One region of the Vibrio metoecus genome, then DNA from elsewhere that is predicted to be linked to it. Evidence: predicted binding sites of a transcription regulator. Region 1 holds the regulator's gene; each other region holds the start of a gene.
The links. The regulator PurR, encoded in region 1, represses purine synthesis genes. The targets are predictions, from matches to a motif close to TNANGNAAACGTTTNCNTNA.
Positions count from the first base shown of each region.

Region 1 (4,742 bases):
ATGGCTTTCGCCGCATTGTGGGCATAACCAGCGAGATTGTTTCGGCGGATTAAGATACTCAGCGATGATTTGCTCGGCGGCGGTTTTCTGCTGAGGTTTCTTTAACCAAAGTGATGGTGCGCTGCTGGAATCCATCGGGAGCTCGCCACGCAGCGCAAACAGCATCTCTCCACGCAATTCACACGGGATCCCTTGTTGATGCAACAACTGCATCAAGATATGAGCCTCTAATGGATGATTTGCAGTATAAATTTTCATCATGGTTGATGGGGGTTCTAGCCCAAGCTCATTTCATCGGTGATGAAACAGGGCGCCGTTGAAGTTTATTCATGAACCATTTCACCACAACAGGAAATACACCCAACAACACAAAAGAGGCGAGCACTGGTGCAGAAACGATCTGGCTCAAGCTAGAGATTTCGGCTAGTTGAGTGCCGGCATTGAGATAAACTGCTGTGCCAGGCAACATCCCTAATTGGCTGACCCAATAGTAACGCCAAATGGAAATAGGCGTGAGACCCATGACCAAGTTAATCAAAAAGAAGGGGAAAATGGGAATTAAGCGTAGCGAGAGCAAATAAAAGGCTCCATCCCGTTCGACACCTTGGTTAATGGTTAACAGCTTATCGGCAAATTGAGCTTGAACCCAGTCGCGCAATAAAAAGCGGCTGCTGAGGAAAGCAAGAGTTGCCCCAATCGTACTCGCAAATGAGGCTAGCAGAAGGCTGAGCCAAAACCCAAACAGTGCTGCACCCAATAGGGTGACAACAGTGGCGCCTGGGACCGAAAAGGCAGTCAACAGGACATACAACACAAAATAGATAAGCGCAGCTTGTACAAGATGTGCATCAATGTAGTTTGCCAATTCGGCTTGCTTGGCTTTGGCCACATCTAACGTCAGATAATGGCTAAATTGTGTCACCAAGATCGCCGTTATCGCGATCAAAATAAGGGCAATAATGAGCTTTTTGTTCATGAGTGGTACCTAGTCAGCACTTTGATATTGAGGCTTTTGATAGCCATAAGTGGAATATCTTATCCCATTGGTAATGAAGGCAATGCATCAGGACTTGGGTATAAGTATATCGACTCAAAATAAATTCGCCCGATTGGTATGAACTAGGGCTATGAAGTAGAAGACAGGGGAAGCGCCGTATTTCTTTCAAAAAAATAACGCGCCCGTGTGGACGCGTTATCAGATTTTACTCAAAGTATTCATACAAACTTGGCGAGGAAAGACAAACTCAAAACGAGAAATCAAAGGTGTCTTAGTAGTTCGTCACGACGATTTTGTGGGATCACTGACCAATGTTTACCTTCGATTGCCCCCTCTAAAGCCCATAACAGCTCAAGACTAACCTCTGCCGAATGGGTACGTTGAATGGCTTTATACGCTTCAACAGAACCGAAAGAGTGTAGAGACTCAACGCTTTCGATACCGGCTTTTTTGAGCATTCTTTCCGTTGCTAAACGCAAGTTGGGAAGATCTTTCAAACGGTCAGGCTTCGCTTGTGCTTGTGTTTCACGTTCGGTCTTAGCGACCTCAAGCGCAATACGAGCTTCACTTAGGATAGAGGTTGGATTACTCCAACAATCATCAGGTAGAGCGTAGTACTTAGTGACGACGGGGAAACCACGCTTTTTGTAAACATAAGGTTCATAACCTTGCTGCTTGAACTTTTCGATTGTGGCATCGTCTGCACGGATGTGCAGAGTATCGTTAACCACAAGCGCAAACATAGTTTCGTCGACGAAAATACCAAAGCCACCAAACATTGAACGAGATTTCACACGTCCTAGCTGCTCAAAGAGCCGCATTGAATCTTTTAATACTGGTTTATCCATGCTGTTAGTCTCGGAGTATTGTTACATACGCCACCAAATCAGGTCCGAGAAAATTAGCAAAAGCATGCAACTGCCGTGTCAATGATGAGTCAACATAGTGTATGCATTTTTGCCATCGGTAACCCCGCTACCTACCTATGTTCTGGTTTAGGCCGGAGGCTTTGCGTCCCATTCTTTCAAATGGTTTGCCCTGTGCGTGACATTTTTCCTGATAAAAAATAACCAAACTTGGGTCATTCTCACATACTGATATTTCAATTGTGAGAATGAGCCATGTTAATAATACTCGCTCTACATTAGTTTTGTCATATTTATGTGACAAGCTTTCAAATATAGGCTCTGTGAATTGTCAAGAAAGTTAGGATTTTGTCAAGTCTTTCACAGTGTCGCGTTCGACGATCTCAGGATGCATCTCGAAAATTCGGCGCTCGTGTTCTTTATCTTTAATACGCTCTAACAGAATTTCGAACGCATTTTTACCCACACGACGCTTAGGTTGGTGCACTGTGGTCAGTGGTGGAGAGAAGTATTCGGCCAGTTCGATATTATCGTAACCAATCACGGATATTTCTTCAGGAACACGAATCCCTTTTTGTTGCAAACGGCTCATTAGACCTAATGCCATGGTGTCGTTGAAGCAGAATACGGCAGTTGGGCGCTTATCCATAGCAATGATTTTGTCGGCGGCAAGGACTGCGGTATCACACTCAAAATTACCTTCTAGAATCCAATCTTCATTCACGGGTAAGTGCGCTTCAGCCATCGCTCGGCGGAAACCTTGAATACGCTCTTGGCAAGCGGCTTTGACAAAATGACCACTTAAACAGGCAATATCGGTATGTCCACGATCCGTCAGATATTTGGTCGCGAGATAGCCACCTTCCTCTGAGTTATCGATGATTTTATCAGCGTGCGACGTTTCTGGGCCCCAATCCATGATTACTTTTGGAATGTCTTTGTGAGCGTCGAGCATTTCCTGCAGCTCTTGAGTCAGGTCAGAGCACATGACTAAAATGCCATCCACACGTTTTTCGGCCAGCATGCGAATATAATCACGCTGCTTTTCATAGATGCCGCCCGTGTTACACAGAATCAAAGTATAACCTTGACGGTAACAGTAGCTTTCCACACCATCGATCACTTCCGAGAAAAACAGGTTTGTTGATTGAGTCACTAGCATGCCAATGGTGCGTGTAGTGTTGCACTTCAAACTACGTGCGACCGCACTCGGTGCATAGTTGAGTTGCTTAACCGCTTCCATCACTTTCTCTTGGGTGGTTTCTGCCACAAAGCGAGTTTTATTGATAACGTGAGAAACGGTGGTGGTAGACACGCCTGCAAGGCGCGCCACATCTTTAATCGTAGCCATAGAGTGTTCCTGTCGATGACTGCTGATGCCAGCGAATGTTATTGGTTAATTAAATCAGCAGAAGTAAGGCGAGACTGAGCGAATCTTCACACTCTGTGCGGCGAGGAACTACATATACCGTACGTAAAGCGCTTCAATCATCATGCCTAAAGTAATAAAAATACAAAAACCGCCAAGAAACAGCGGTTTACATTTTTATTCGTTTTTATCGTTTGCGGGTGGATTTTAGACTGCAAATGTATCCGCCGCAACGAAATTCATTCATCAAACTTTAAGTTCTTTCACAATTGATTTGTTTATGCCCCTGGCTTTTTGCAATGGTAAAGTTAGGGGCATAAAAATAGACGTGTTGTTATTGAATGCGCTGACCTAGTTCATCGATGTAACGTTGATCTTGCTGTAAAAATGCCAACGTTAACCGAGCTGCCGCCGCGTAAAAACCAAACGCATCAAACTGAGTACAACGTTCAACAAAAAGGGGTAACCAACTCAATAAGTGTTGAGTAATGAAATCAGATTGTGTCTTGAGAGCTGAGTTAACCTCGGAGCCTTCTTTATTCGGGGTATTGCTGATAACAAGATGCGCAAGAAAGTCGAGTTGAATCGCGAGATGATCGGCGGGCTCATTAAGGTTCGGATCCACATTCACGTTATAGTGGCTGAGTAATTCACGCATGAGTTGTGCGGGCTTGCCATTGAGTAATCCTTTGTCTGTGTAGACAGATGCATAGGGTAACGCTGAGTCACGATCGGACTTTAAAAATAGATCGCAAAAATCAGCGGCAAGTTCCAACTGTGCATCTTGGCGATCTTGCAAGCGATTGAGTGCATCGATCAAACTTTTCACTTCCATCGCTAAGCTTTCCTCATCGGCAAGTGCGGTTAAGAAAGTACGGATTTCAACTGAGTGATAATGGGCGATATCTTGTTCAGTCAGTTCTTTAAAAAAGAGACTCGAAAGCCACCAATAAATTTCTGCGCGTTTTTCATTGAGGATATTCAGTTCTTGGATCATGTTTGCTCTCCCAATCGATTGACGCGTAGTCTAAACCATAAAAATGAACAGCAATCATGCAAAATATGACAGTTTGTGAAAAGAAAAGAATACGTTGTTAATCTGTTAAATAAAGCTTGCGTTGTATCAAGGAAAGGTGAGTTTTCTCACGATATTTCTCGAGTTATTAACAAATATGAATAGAATGAGTGAGCGATAAATCCCGTTATTTAAAATGGTGCACTATGAGTTATCACGTACTTGTGGTTGAAGATGACCTCGTCACCCGTAGTAAGTTAAGCGGTTACTTTCAAAATGAAGGTTACCAAGTAACAGAAGCGGAAAGTGGCGCACAAATGAGAGAAGCACTTGAGCTCAATGACATCGATTTAGTCTTGCTGGATATTAATTTGCCTGGTGAAGATGGACTGTTATTGACGCGAGAACTGCGTGGCCAGTCGGAGATTGGCATTATTTTAGTGACAGGACGCACAGACAGTATCGATAAAATTGTTGGCCTTGAAATGGGCGCCG
Region 1 is NZ_CP035686.1:1,004,076-1,008,817, forward strand. Features, by position in the region: gene EPB59_RS04675 (DUF2007 domain-containing protein) at 1-258, opposite strand, end outside; gene EPB59_RS04680 (TVP38/TMEM64 family protein) at 287-976, opposite strand; gene EPB59_RS04685 (TfoX/Sxy family DNA transformation protein) at 1,258-1,845, opposite strand; cyclic di-GMP riboswitch class I at 1,960-2,045, opposite strand; gene purR (HTH-type transcriptional repressor PurR) at 2,204-3,214, opposite strand; gene torD (molecular chaperone TorD) at 3,567-4,229, opposite strand; gene torR (two-component system response regulator TorR) at 4,454-4,742, shown strand, end outside.

Region 2 (4,742 bases), 560 kb from region 1:
GTACTAAGAAGAGCAGGGCCTGCGTAGGAGATATACAGCGGACGTTTATCGTTATTCATGTTCGGCCTATTGATTGGTAGGGTAGAAGAGAAACGCGAAAATGATACCGACTTGCTGGTTGGATTGTAAATAGACAAACGGCTTGCGTCCGTTGAATATCCTGCTTCTGTGCGCAAGCCCAGTGTTTAAAACACTCAAGAGCTAATGAGATGGATAATTTGTGTGCAACTTGGTGGCTATTAGTGATTAAGTCCTCTGCTTAAAGCTTTAGGATGATTTACACCTTAAGATTATTCGTGCTTTTGATTGGGCTTTACGGAGGGGATTTTGTTTGAATAAGAAAATATTAATCAACAAAACACATATCATTTTAAAAATGTAGGCGTGGTGTTACTACTTTGGTTTTTATATAGCCTTTGAAACCGATTGCCTAACATAAAAGACTATTTTCTTATATCGTATTGCTATATGCACAAGCATGGTCAATAGTGGTTTCACTGTGTTGCCAATCATGTCGGGGGACAGAATGGAAAAAGTAAGGATTAGCGCAGTGTTCGACTACACCACATTTTTAGGCGTATCCTGCACTAAAAAATGGACTTTTGTTGAGGCTGTTGGCTCATTTGCACCGATTTTCGGTATTGCATGGTTGGATGTCATCAAGGAAGAGCAGAGTCCACAAGATCGGCTGTGGGATGTCGCTTTAAAGCGACTCTCCACTCGGCGCAGTGATGAGTCCAACTTAATTACCCTAGTGAAACTGGCGAAACAAGAAGGGATTGAAGAGCTGACTCTGGTGATGCCCTATGCACTTGATGAACAACAACTTACCGCGATTCAAAGCAAGAGTGCTGCGCAGATTGAATCGACAAATCAAGACGAGTTTCTTATTAAGTTGTGATGTTTTGAAAAAAGGCTTAAATCTCAATCGACAATATAAAACAAAGGGGCGTTATCGCCCCTTTGTTCACTTCTATTATTCACTACATCGTTGCATGGTTTTAGCGTTCTATTAGCCCGTATTCTTGGTCTAAAATATCGATGATCTCTTGTTTTGGCTGATTGCTAAGATGAATGGGTTGTCCGGTGATTTTTTCTGCAATGCCTAAATAGGTGCGTGAAATATCAAGTAATGCTTCTAATGGTAAAGCGTTATCACGCGCGAGTGCTTCACGCTCTGGCATACGCTCTTTATTAAGCAGAATATCGGGGTCAGGAAAGTAATTGAGTAAAAATTGGCGGAAGCCCTCTTTTGAGTTTTCAACAATCTTTCCTTGTTGATACTGTTCCGCATCCCAAATACGTGATGAATCAGGAGTACCGACTTCATCCATATAGATCAGTTTTTGTTGTCCTTGCTGATCAGTCACATAGCCAAACTCAAATTTGGTATCGACAAAAATTTGCCCCACACTTTTTAAGGCTTCACTGATCACGGCAAAACCTTGTTTGAGCAGTGTCTCGTAATGGTCAATATCTTGTGGCTGGTTGAAATTAAATGCCGCGTAGTTGGCTTCAATATCTTGGCGCGAGATGTTGACATCATCCGCCTCTGGCACACTGGGAATACCACGCAAAATACCTTTGGTGGAGGGGGTCATCAGCAGTTCTGGGAGTTGGCTATCTTTCTCTAAACCCTCAGGTAAAGTGATACCACAAAACTCTCGCTCACCCTTTGAATAAGCGCGCCACATAGAGCCCGTGATGTATTGACGACAAATCGCTTCAATTTTGATTGGGCGAGCTTTTTGTACAATCCAGACGAAAGGGTGAGGAATATCTAAAATGTGGCTATCCGCTAAACCCTGTTGTTGGAACAGCTTGAACCAGTGATTAGAGATCGCATTCAATGCTGCACCTTTACCGGGTACACCTCGGACATCGCCTTCAGCATGCCAAATACAGTCAAATGCTGAAATTCGGTCACTGATCACCATAATGGCCAATGGCGCATCTTCGGCGACGGGATAACCTTTTTCTTTGATGAGGCGTCGGCTATCTTGCTCTGTCAACCAATACACGGAACGAACTTTGCCGCTATGCACAGGTTGATGAGTACGAATGGGGAGGTCGTCATTGACGGCAAGGACTTGATCTGCAAGGCTCATTGAGACATTCCTATCTGAATTCAAACTTCACTTTGCGATTTTCCTCTATAGAAAATCGCGGGTTGAGCGCATGATACCAGAACTAATTTCTGCCGCCAGACAAAAAGCAAACGTTTGCTTAAATTTATTCTCCGTTCACTCTCAGGTGATTAGTGTAAAGAGTAAGGTGCTTGTTTGATGAAAAACAGTTCGCAATGATGCTGCTGAGCATACTGTTTTAGCTGTTGTTGAGTCATCAGATCAATCGCACTGCTGGCCACAATCGCACTGGCTGTTCGGCAAGCGATGGCTTTGGCAATGATCTCTGCTTCTGAATAAACCTTGGATGGCTTGATATGGATTACCTTGCCACTATCGATCTGGTGTGCATGGAGTAATTGAATATTTGGGCGTTGGCATTGAGCTGTATAGAGAATCCATTGTGCGCGCTCAGATAAACAGGCGAGACGTTGCATTACGTGAGCGTCACCAGTTAATTCGTTCGCTGGACGTAGTGTGGTTCGTGTATGTGATGGGTATAGCCCCAAATGTTTGAATTCAGTGTGTAACATAATACTGTTTCTCCATACATGCTGTATGTAAATACAGTATTATTGATTGGCTGTTTTTGCAACCTATTTTTGGATAAAAAAAGTACAGACAAGTGGATTCTTATCTGGCTTTTTAAGTTAAATTATTATTTTTCAATTGGTTGGATTCTGTGCTGCGAGTAGTGATAATTTTGATGGATGGTGTGTTTTGTGAGCGGTGGCACGTAAAGCAAGTGGAGTGTGAATGGGGCTTAGATGGCTATAAATAGAAAAAGCGCCTTAAGGCGCTTGTCCAATCGAAGAGGATGCTATCTATCGAGCTGCTTGTTGTTTTTCTCGGAATGCCATCTCAGCTAGATTAAATTGCCGCACATCCATACGGGCAAATTCATTGCAGTTTTCACATGAATGATGGGCTTTACCATCCACATATTCATGTTTTGTCAGTAGTTTTGGCTGTTTACACCAATCACAGATGCCTTCTACGCTAAACATTGTCTTTTCTCCCACCCAAATCAGGCGTAAATTTCGCGCGGATTATTGCACGAGTGAATAAGAAAAGTTAACTATTTGTAATTGTGGTTGAGAGGGAGATCGATTGCGCAAACACTGATTTTGCAATTGTTAAACAAGAATTCTCAATGCCTATGCTTGTTTTTGTAACGATTTATTAACTGAATCAATCACGATTTTGACCGCCGAATTGAGTCGTTTCATTTCCTCATCACTCCCGTGTAGATCGGGATGATAGATTTTCGATAGCTGCTTATAACGTAATTTGATGGCTTTTACGTCGGGTGTTTGCGTTGGATGAAATCCCATGACGGCATAGGCGATAGCCACTTTTTGCCCGCTGAGGTCATTGGCTTGGTTTTGTTGCAGCCGTTTGCATTCTTGAAATAGCTGATCAAGCTGTTGTTTCTGTCTCTTAATAATGAACTGTTGCTCTTTGATCTTTGTTTCTGGATCGATGGTGGTGGATGCTATTACTGAGTTGCGAGGTTTCCGCCATATCATGCGAACGGTAATGATCGCGAGCAGAAGCCCCACGGCCGTGAGTAACGGTAATAACCAATCGCTGGTAATCGCTTGGTTGGTTGTTGGTATGGGTTGTGTGGGTGGAGCACTGAGGTCCTGATCAATCACTTTATCTAAGGATTCGATGCTGCTGAGCTGTTTTTCACGCTGTTGATTGAATTTTTGCTCTAGTAAACGTGAATACCCTTGCTCGGATTCGCTGTCTTGATTCGAATTTACGCGATACCAGAGTTCGGCCAAATCCAGTGCGGGAATGGGCGAGGAGTGCTGTTCATACCACTTAGCCAAAGTCGCTGTAGCGCGAACGTTGCCACTAAGGGCGAGTTTGGTCAGCCAATATTGAGTCTGCTGAGCATCTTTGTTTACCCCTTGTCCAGTCATATAAGCGCTGGCAACTTGAGCCATAGCTGCGGGATAGTTTTGCTCTGCCGCTTGCAAAAACCAGTAAAATGCGTCGTTGAGATTTTGTGGTGTCGAACTCCCTGCTTGGTACGCCATTGCAAGTTGATACTGGGCTTGCGGATCATTCTGTTTGGCGAGCTTCGTCAGCTCGGTCAGCTCATCGGCGGCCGCGAGTGGAAATGAAAACGGCAAAAACAGCCATAAACAACGCAAACGCATGGTTGTACTTTCCCTAAAGATGAAAAAAGCCCAGTAGGCACCGGGCTATCATTTTTCAACTTGAATCAATAGCAGTATGGGCTGCAGCTTCAAGTCGTTTAGCTCTTTACACTATTTTAGTGGCAGAATTTGAATTTCAACACGACGGTTACAAGCGCGTCCTTCTGCGGTGCTATTTGAGCATAGAGGGAAACGCTCACCATTACCACGAGCAATTGCTCGACCCGCAGCGACTCCCTGTGCAAGCAAGAATGCGCGTACCGATTCTGCCCGCTTTTCGGAAAGGACTTGGTTAGTGTTATCACTGCCTGTGCTGTCAGTATGGCCTTCTATCACCAGACTCGTATCAGGATATTCCACTAGAATACGAGCCACGCCACGTAAGGTTTTATGGATATAGCTATCAAGTTGATATGAGCTACTAGTAAAACCAATGCCATTTTCC
Region 2 is NZ_CP035686.1:1,561,358-1,566,099, reverse strand. Features, by position in the region: gene EPB59_RS07060 (NAD-dependent malic enzyme) at 1-59, opposite strand, end outside; gene EPB59_RS07055 (transporter) at 551-901, shown strand; gene EPB59_RS07050 (phosphoribosylaminoimidazolesuccinocarboxamide synthase) at 1,002-2,108, opposite strand; gene EPB59_RS07045 (helicase) at 2,258-2,659, opposite strand; gene EPB59_RS07040 (hypothetical protein) at 2,951-3,133, opposite strand; gene EPB59_RS07035 (J domain-containing protein) at 3,284-4,297, opposite strand; gene EPB59_RS07030 (OmpA family protein) at 4,409-4,742, opposite strand, start outside.
Region 2: EPB59_RS07050 (phosphoribosylaminoimidazolesuccinocarboxamide synthase) is a predicted target of PurR. The motif match lies at 2,211-2,230, and genes of this name have one in related genera.

Region 3 (4,742 bases), on a different replicon from region 1:
TTGGAGCAGGGCCATCGTTAAACACATGGCCGAGGTGTGAATCGGCAAAGCGGCTACGCACTTCGGTACGCGTGTAGAACAGGCTATTGTCATCTTTAGTGACAATGTAACCTGAATTGAGCGGTTTAGTGAAGCTCGGCCAACCGGTTCCTGATTTGTACTTGTCGGTAGAAGAAAACAGCGGTTCACCCGATACAATATCAACGTAAATGCCATCTTCTTTATTGTCCCAATATTCATTATCGAATGGACGTTCTGTGCCTTCGTTCTGAGTCACCTTGTATTGCAAGCTGGTCAGTTTAGCGCGGATTTGATCATCTGATGGACGCACATAAGTTTTGACATTAGCTTGCCCATTTTTTTCATCAATCCACTGGCGAAGGGTTTTCGGATGCGTGTTTCGGTCAACGCCGAAAATCTCATCCAAATACTGATCGCGTCCTGATGCGTAGCGATAGTAGTTGTAACGGACTTTATTCTTCTTGTAGTAGTCCTGATGGTAGTCTTCTGCTGGCCAGAACTTTTTAAACTCAATCAACTCGGTTTTGAGTGGCTTTTTGAATATGCCGAGTTGATCAATCTCCATCATAAAACGTTTAGCCACTTCAAGTTGCTCGGCGTTGTGATAGAAAATCGCCGGGCGATATTGTTCACCTCTATCCACAAACGAGCCTTGATCATCGGTTGGGTCGATGTGTCGGAAGAAGTTATCCAGCACTTGTTCATAAGTGACGATCTTCGGGTCAAACGTCACTTGAATGACCTCGATGTGTCCCGTTTTACCCGATGAGACTTGCTTATAAGTCGGGTTATCGACATCTCCACCGGCATAACCTGAAATCACATCCACGACACCGGGAAGTTTCTCCATATCCGATTCTGTACACCAGAAGCAGCCACCAGCCAATGTCGCTTGCTGGTAATTGGCTGAAGCTGAGGCGATGGTACTGGGTTTGGTGTCCGCTTGGCTAAACAGAGAAAGGGTGAGTGCCAGCAAGGCGAACAGTGGCGCTCCCCAAGTAAAGAGTCGTTTCATGAGCATTTCCTTTTGGTTCTTTACAAAGTTATAGAAAAAGAACGGCAAACCGGATCAGAAATTTCAGCCTTGGAGATAACTTTTTGTCAGAGATAACTTTTTATTAGAGGAAACGTTTTTAGGAAAGAATCACCGTGCTGCTACTAAGAGAAGCACGGGAGTAAGTTGGAAAAGAATTAACTTAAGCCGACGATGTTGCCGTGCTGATCGATATCGAGCGCCATAAATGAAGGTTTTTCCGGTAAACCGGGCATGGTCATCACACTGCCACACAGGGCGTAGACAAATTCGGCGCCTGCACATAAACGCAGTTCGCGGATCGGTACGATAAAATCACGTGGCGCGCCTTTGATTGCGGGATCGGTAGAAATCGACAGCGGTGTTTTTGCCAAGCAAACCGCAAGATGATCAAAGCCTTGGGCTTGCAGTTTGGCTAATTGCTGCGCGGCTTTATCACTCAGTGCAATCTCGGCAGCGCCATAACCTTTTACCGCGACCGCTTTGAGTTTTTCATCCAATAGCATGCTTGAATGATAGAGCGGAGTGAATTTCGCTGGATGTTGACACTGCTGAACCACTTTTTCGGCAAGGAGTTGGGTACCTTCACCACCTTTGGCAAAGCCTTCTGAAATGGCTACGGATACACGGTTGGGTAGGGCTTCAATCAGCTTAACCAGTTGTTCCAGTTCTTCGGCACAATCTTGTGGGAAGCGGTTAATCGCTACCACGGCAGGCACACCATACTGGTTAACGTTATCAATATGCCATTTCAAGTTTGCAAAACCGGCTTGCAAAGCGGCGCTGTCTGGCGCGAATAGGGCATCCGGTACCGCTTGGCCGGGGCGTAAATCATACAGGCCTGAATTGGCTTTTAAACCGCGTAAGGTGGCGACAATCACCGCACAATCTGGGGTTTTACCAGAGGCTTTGGCTTTGATGTTGCACGCTTTCTCAAACCCCATATCGGAGCCAAAACCGCCTTCGGTCACTGTGTAGTCTGCCAAACGGGTAGCAATGTCATCGGCAATGATCGAGGAGTTACCGTGAGCGATGTTGGCAAACGGGCCGGCGTGGATCAGTGTTGGAACGCCTTCTAAAGTCTGCATCAAGGTCGGTTCAATGGCTTCCTTCATGCTGACTGCCATTGCGCCAGCCACTTTCAGATCTTCGGTGGTGACCGGATTACCGTCCAAATCATAAGCCAACACCACATTACCGATACGGCGACGCAAATCGCGTAGATCCGAGGCGAGAGCTAGAATCGCCATCAATTCGGAGGCGGCAGAGATATCGAAACCATCTTCGCGCTCATAACCATTAATATTTTTTCCGGGCTCATTGCGGCCGACCGTCACCATGCGCAGCGCGCGATCGTTATGATCCATCACGCGTTTCCATATGACCTGTTTGGGGTCAATGCGCAGCGCTGGCATGCCTGTGCGACGCTCAAAATCGTCATATCCGAGGCGCTGCTCGTGATAAATTCGCGCATCAATCGCAGCTGCAGCAAGGTTGTGCGCCGCAGTGACGGCATGAATATCACCGGTTAAATGCAGATTGAGCTCTTCCATCGGTGCAACTTGTGAATACCCGCCGCCCGCAGCGCCACCTTTTACCCCAAAAATCGGCCCCATCGAAGGCTGACGAATGCACGCCATGACCGAGTGATTAAGTTTGGCCAACCCTTGTGCTAAACCAATCGTGGTAACGGTTTTACCTTCACCCAATGGTGTTGGGGTAATCGCAGTGACCAGAATGAATTTACCTTTGGGCTTGTTGGCCAATCGCTCTAGACAATGCAGTGACACTTTTGCTTTATGCAGGCCGTGACTTTCATACTCGTCAGCGTGTAATCCTGCTTTCTGAGCAATGGCATCGATAGGCGCTAATGATGTAGCGCGGCAAATTTCAATATCTGGCAGCATAAAACCCTCATCTAGAGCGGTAAAAATGGTGAGGAAAACGTTTGCGCGCAAATCATAGCGATAAATTGTGGCTTGTAAAGATTCTTATGGAGTGAATTCTGCGAGCGATTGGGATTTTAGCGGATTGCTGATTTTGATCAATTGAAGCACGAGATTTTTACTCTCATTCGATGCATTAAAATGGAAAAAGGCGCTCAAGTGAGCGCCTTAGAAGGGGGAATCATCCAGAGTTATTTATCTTGCTGTGCTTTTAACAAATCACGAATTTCAGAAAGCAGTTCTTGATCTTTGGTTGGCGCAGGTGGGGCTTTAGGCGCTTCTTCTTCCTTACGCTTCAAGCTATTGATCGCTTTTAAACCCATGAAAATGGCGAACGCGATAATCGTAAAATCGACCACGGTTTGGATAAATTTGCCGTAGGCAATCACTACAGCAGGGGCATCACCTTGCGCGGCAAGTAACACGAAACTCAGATCGCTAAAATTCACACCGCCTAAAATAATACCGATTGGCGGCATAATGATATCGGCGACAAAAGACGACACTATTTTGCCAAACGCCGCACCAATGATGATACCGACTGCCATGTCGATTACATTGCCACGAGATGCAAAAGCCTTGAACTCTTTAAGTAAGCTCATTGGGTTTTCTCCAAACTGAATAAATAAATTGTTGAATTGAAGGTGACTGCGGTATCAGGAGAAGCCAACGTTTTTCTGCTACCGATTACGTTACCAAGGGTATAGCTCTGTTTGGTTGTTCGCAATCTCGTCATCCAGAAATTTTATATACCTAGCATTATTGATGCGGACGTTTCATTTATTGGACAAATCGCTGTACCCAAACGACCTTGAATTACAGCCAATACCGCTGCAGCTTAAAAGCATAGAAACAACTTGGGATATGTGGATTAGATGGGATAAACCAATAATGCCCACCTAAAGTGGGCATTGTTGTCGATTGAGTTGGCAAAACGCTAAGCTAGCTGCAGTAGTCGCTCAACCAATTTTTCAATACCGGAAGCGGCTTGGGAAATATTCTCTGCCAACATGTAGGCGGGGGTGGAAAGCACTTTATGTCTTTCATCAAATACGATGCCTTCCACTGGGCAATCCACGTGCTGGCCACCTAATTGGTTAAATGCGGCTGCGGTGCCGTGATCATTGCCAATCGTGCCTTGAGCGGCTTCGCCATAAATCATCGGTATGATGGTTGGGGCAATACAGATATAACCCGCAGGTTTTTGCGCATCCGCAAAAGCAAGACAAGCGGCAGCTACATCCGGGTTGATACTGCACTGTGCGCCTTTCACCGCAAAGTCGGTGAGATTTTTCGCGGCTCCAAACCCGCCTGGGAGCAAAAGTGCATCAAATTCATTCACATTGAGTGTGGCTACATCTTGGATTTTTCCGCGCGCAATGCGGGCAGATTCCACCAACACATTGCGTGTTTCTGGCATCTCTTCACCCGTGAGGTGGTTAATGACATGCATCTGCTGCACATTCGGCGCAAAGCAGTGCCAACTGGCTCCTTGTTTCTCGATGGCATGCAGCGCAAGCACCGATTCGTGGATCTCTGCTCCATCGAATACTCCACAGCCACTGAGAATAACCGCGACTTTCTTCATGACATTAATCCTCCATAGATTGCTTATGCGCCTTAGACGTGTCGGTGAGATGGTCTTGAGCCATCGAGGAAGGAGTGTCATGCTCCGTGCCATCTTCTGCCGCTGAATACTCTTCCTGCTCGGGGTAATGTTTGACCACAAACGGGATCAACAT
Region 3 is NZ_CP035687.1:191,396-196,137, reverse strand. Features, by position in the region: gene msrB (peptide-methionine (R)-S-oxide reductase MsrB) at 1-1,036, opposite strand, end outside; gene EPB59_RS14440 (formate--tetrahydrofolate ligase) at 1,213-2,961, opposite strand; gene mscL (large-conductance mechanosensitive channel protein MscL) at 3,192-3,602, opposite strand; gene elbB (isoprenoid biosynthesis glyoxalase ElbB) at 3,938-4,588, opposite strand; gene EPB59_RS14425 (hypothetical protein) at 4,593-4,742, opposite strand, start outside.
Region 3: EPB59_RS14440 (formate--tetrahydrofolate ligase) is a predicted target of PurR. The motif match lies at 2,991-3,010, and genes of this name have one in related genera.

Region 4 (4,742 bases), 1.0 Mb from region 1:
CAGTACGCCGTTATCCATTTCGACCACAGCGAAACCATACACTTCAAGCACACTGAGGAAGAAACTGTAATACTGCTTTTCGTTTAAGGTATCAAAACTGCGCACATCCACTTTGCCGCGTACCGAAGGGTCGACAATGATGGTCTTCTCAAGATTGCGCCCAACAATATTGATAAATTCTTGAATGTCGGTGCCTTTGAAGCTAGCACTGAACTCATTTGCCATCGCTAGAGGTGTGGACAATAAACTGCCAGCCAACAGCCATGAACTTTTTTTCAGCCAAAATTTCACTGGGAACTCCCTTGCCTCACTAACGCGTCGTTACTCGCCTTAGCGTTAAAATTGAATATATACATCATGTTGTTGACCATCACGCTCAACGGTCAGATTCATTTCGGTCATGTCATTCATCGACTGAAATAGCGTATTCATTACATTGGGATCCGTCAGATCCAAGCCATTAATCGCCACTGCCATATCGCCATCTTGTAAACCTATTGATTCAAACAGTGCCGGATCTTTTCCCGGGCTCACTCGATAACCGAGCACTTTGTCATCCCGCTTTACCTGAGACAGGCGTACATACTGAAAAATTTCCTGCGGATTTCGGGTAATCGCTTCACGAATAGCATCAAGCTTCTCTTCCAACTGGGGGGCTGGCATCGCCGCTTGACCTTGACGTGGGGTCTGCGCGTTAGGCGTAGACGGTACAGCAGGCGCAGAATAGTCCAATCCTTCAAGCATCAAGGTTTCATCACGGCCTGCATTACTTAGAATGACACGATCTGGCATCACCGCTTTTAATTTTACCTGTGTACCTTCGATCACCTCATTGATCCCGTAAGTGGCTTGCACACCACGGTTTGCAATCACCGCTAGGCTTTTTTGCATATCATTGCTAGCGACCACGCCAGATAAAACAAGGCTCAAACGAGTCTTGGGGGCATCAACCACAACGGGCTGCTCAACCACAGGCTCTTTCTGTTCAGTAAACACACCAAACAGGTCACCTTTTTGCAATACGCTAATATCCAGCGGCTGACGATCTGGCTTTAAACCTGATAGGGTTGGGCTCCAACTTGGTGCTTGTGCTGGCTCTCCCAGCATTAACCACACCATTTTGCCCAACGTCCAAGCCGAGGCCACCAGCAGCACGAGCGTCAATCCTTCACTGATTGGCTTTTGCCACCGCGGTGCATTTTGGCTAATCAAACGCGGCCACGTTGCAAGCGGAGGAAGTTGTTTAAATTCCATAAATTTCCACGTTATTCCTTTCTGTACTTTTACGCTTCATATTGCGCAAATTCGCCCGTACAGATGTTTTTCAAGACTTTATGCAGGCATGGCAATATAGCACAAGCCTTATTAAGAGATCCGTCTCAAACGTTAAATTGTCGACTTGCTTGAAAAACTGCCTCGCAAACACCATTGTTAATCAAGAAAATTGGCCAAAACGTAACAAGGTTAGAGAGGAAAAGGGGCAATGAGTTCCAGTGCAGATGACGTAAGGCTGGATAAATGGTTGTGGGCGGCAAGATTTTACAAAACTCGCTCGCTCGCGCGAAATATGGTCGAAGGCGGCAAAGTCCACTATAATGGCCAGCGCACCAAACCCAGTAAATCGGTAGAACTTGGTGCACAGATCACATTACGTCAGGGACATGACGAGAAAACGGTCATTATCGAGAAGATCTCTGACCAACGCCGTGGAGCACCAGAAGCGCAACGGCTCTACCGTGAAACGGCTGAAAGCATCGCTAAGCGTGAACGCAATGCCATGATGCGCCAGCTCAACCCGAGTCCGGATCGACGTCCAGACAAGAAACAGCGCCGAGATCTACTCAAATTTATCCATCAGTAATTAGCCGGACAATTCCTTATGACGACAAGCTCAATGGCGAACAACATGCTACATCGCTATCTTTTTGAAGACCTCTCCGTGCGTGGTGAGTTAGTTCAACTGGACGATACTTATCAGCACATGATTTCCAGTCAGGAATATCCTGCTGCGGTAAAACACCTGATCGGCGAATTGCTGGTTGCCACATCGCTACTCACGGCAACACTGAAGTTTGAAGGCTCTATCACTCTGCAACTGCAAGGTGATGGTCCAGTATCTCTGGTTGTCATTAACGGTGATAACAACCAACAAGTCCGTGGTGTAGCGCGTTGGCAAGGCGATATTGCCGACAATGCTAATCTGCATGACATGCTGGGCAAAGGTCACCTAGTGATCACTATTGAACCTAAACAAGGTGAGCGATATCAAGGGGTAGTAGGTTTGGAAGGCGACACCCTTGCCGATGTACTCGAAGGTTACTTCCTACGTTCAGAGCAGCTCAAAACTCGTTTGTGGATCCGCGTCGGTGAGCATGCAGGTAAAGCCTGTGCGGCTGGCATGTTGCTGCAAATCGTACCCGATGGTAAAGGCTCTGCCGATGATTTCGAACATTTAGAACAATTAACTGACACCATCAAGAACGAAGAGTTATTTGCTCTACCTGCCGAAGAACTGCTGTACCGTCTTTACAACCAAGAGAAAGTTCAGTTGTTCGCACCGCATCCGGTCAGCTTCCGCTGTGGTTGCTCACGTGAGCGCAGTGCAGCGGCGATCATGACTGTTGCACGTGATGAGATTAATGACATCCTTGCCCAAGAGGGTGCAGTGGCTCTACATTGCGATTATTGTGGTGCCACTTACTCATTCGATGCTGCGCAAGTGGCTGAATTGTATGCGCCACAAGGCGGAAATGGTTCCGTACTGCATTAATTCGCTGCGTTTAACAAGCACGTAAAAACCGCCAAAAAGCCAGCTCCCCGCTGGCTTTTTCTCTATAAAATACCAATAAAATCAACGATCAAAATCACAGTACGCCGTACTTAATTTCTGAGAAGTATTAATCTTTGGCCTCTGGCGCAAAGGTTTGCGCGCACGATAAAATAGTAATGCCAATATATGTGACGAGTTACCTAAAACCACAGAAACTCGGTGGGCAATATTTGAACTGCCTCCCTGTTTTCTCCGAGGTCCGTTGCTAGCATGGTGAGCAGATAACAATTACATAAATTATTACAAAATCCCTACAAAATCCTACAAGGAGCACCTATGACCGTTATGGAACATACTAAGGCTGCACAACTCGATCTAGCCCAATATGGGATCACCGGCGTAACTGAAATAGTTCGTAACCCGAGCTATGAACTGTTATTTGCTGAAGAAACCCGTTCTGACCTCGAAGGTTATGAGCGTGGTGTGGTCACCGAATTAGGCGCGGTTGCGGTTGATACTGGCATCTTCACTGGCCGCTCACCAAAAGATAAGTTTATCGTAAAAGACGATACCACCCGCGATACTCTGTGGTGGACATCAGACAAAGCGAAAAACGATAACAAACCGATTAATCAAGAAGTCTGGAATGACCTGAAAGCACAAGTCACCAAACAGCTTTCAGGTAAGCGCGTATTCGTATTGGATGGCTACTGTGGTGCTAACGCCGATACTCGCCTGAGTGTTCGCTTCATTACGGAAGTGGCATGGCAAGCGCACTTCGTGAAAAACATGTTTATCCGCCCAAGCGAAGATGAACTAACGAACTTCAAGCCAGACTTCGTAGTGATGAACGGCGCGAAATGTACCAATGCGAACTGGAAAGAGCACGGTCTGAACTCAGAAAACTTCACTGTGTTTAACCTGACTGAGCGCATGCAGCTCATCGGCGGTACTTGGTACGGCGGTGAGATGAAAAAAGGCATGTTCGCGATGATGAACTACTTCCTGCCGCTGCAAGGTATTGCCTCAATGCACTGCTCTGCCAACATGGGCAAAGCGGGCGATGTCGCGATCTTCTTCGGTCTATCAGGTACCGGTAAAACTACTCTGTCGACCGATCCTAAACGTGCCTTGATCGGTGACGATGAGCACGGCTGGGATGATGATGGCGTGTTTAACTTTGAAGGTGGCTGCTACGCAAAAACCATCAAACTGTCTAAAGAAGCAGAACCGGATATTTACAACGCAATCCGCCGTGATGCTTTGCTAGAAAACGTGACCGTACGCAGCGATGGCTCAATCGATTTTGATGATGGTTCTAAAACAGAAAACACTCGTGTTTCTTACCCTATCTATCACATCGACAACATCGTAAAACCAGTATCTAAAGGCGGTCATGCGACAAAAGTGATCTTCCTGTCAGCGGATGCTTTTGGTGTATTGCCTCCAGTATCCAAACTGACTCCAGAGCAAACCAAATACCACTTCTTGTCTGGCTTCACAGCGAAACTGGCGGGTACTGAACGCGGTATTACTGAACCTACTCCAACCTTCTCAGCCTGTTTTGGCGCAGCGTTCCTCACTCTGCACCCAACCAAGTATGCGGAAGTGTTGGTGAAACGTATGGAAGCGGCGGGCGCGGAAGCGTATCTGGTCAACACTGGCTGGAATGGCAGCGGCAAACGTATCTCGATTAAAGATACGCGCGGCATCATTGATGCGATTTTGGATGGTTCCATCGAGAAAGCGGAAACCAAGCATATCCCGATCTTCAATCTGCAAGTGCCAACTGCATTGCCAGGTGTCGATCCGATGATCCTTGACCCACGTGATACTTATGTCGACCCACTACAATGGGAAAGCAAAGCCAAAGACTTGGCAACCCGCTTTATCAACAACTTCGACAAGTACACCGATAACGCCGAAGGTAAAGCCTTAGTGGCAGCCGGTCCTAAGCTTGATTAATGCCAAA
Region 4 is NZ_CP035686.1:2,882,567-2,887,308, reverse strand. Features, by position in the region: gene gspD (type II secretion system secretin GspD) at 1-291, opposite strand, end outside; gene gspC (type II secretion system protein GspC) at 337-1,254, opposite strand; gene hslR (ribosome-associated heat shock protein Hsp15) at 1,484-1,861, shown strand; gene hslO (Hsp33 family molecular chaperone HslO) at 1,895-2,770, shown strand; gene pckA (phosphoenolpyruvate carboxykinase (ATP)) at 3,107-4,735, shown strand.
Region 4: pckA (phosphoenolpyruvate carboxykinase (ATP)) is a predicted target of PurR. The motif match lies at 2,913-2,932, and genes of this name have one in related genera.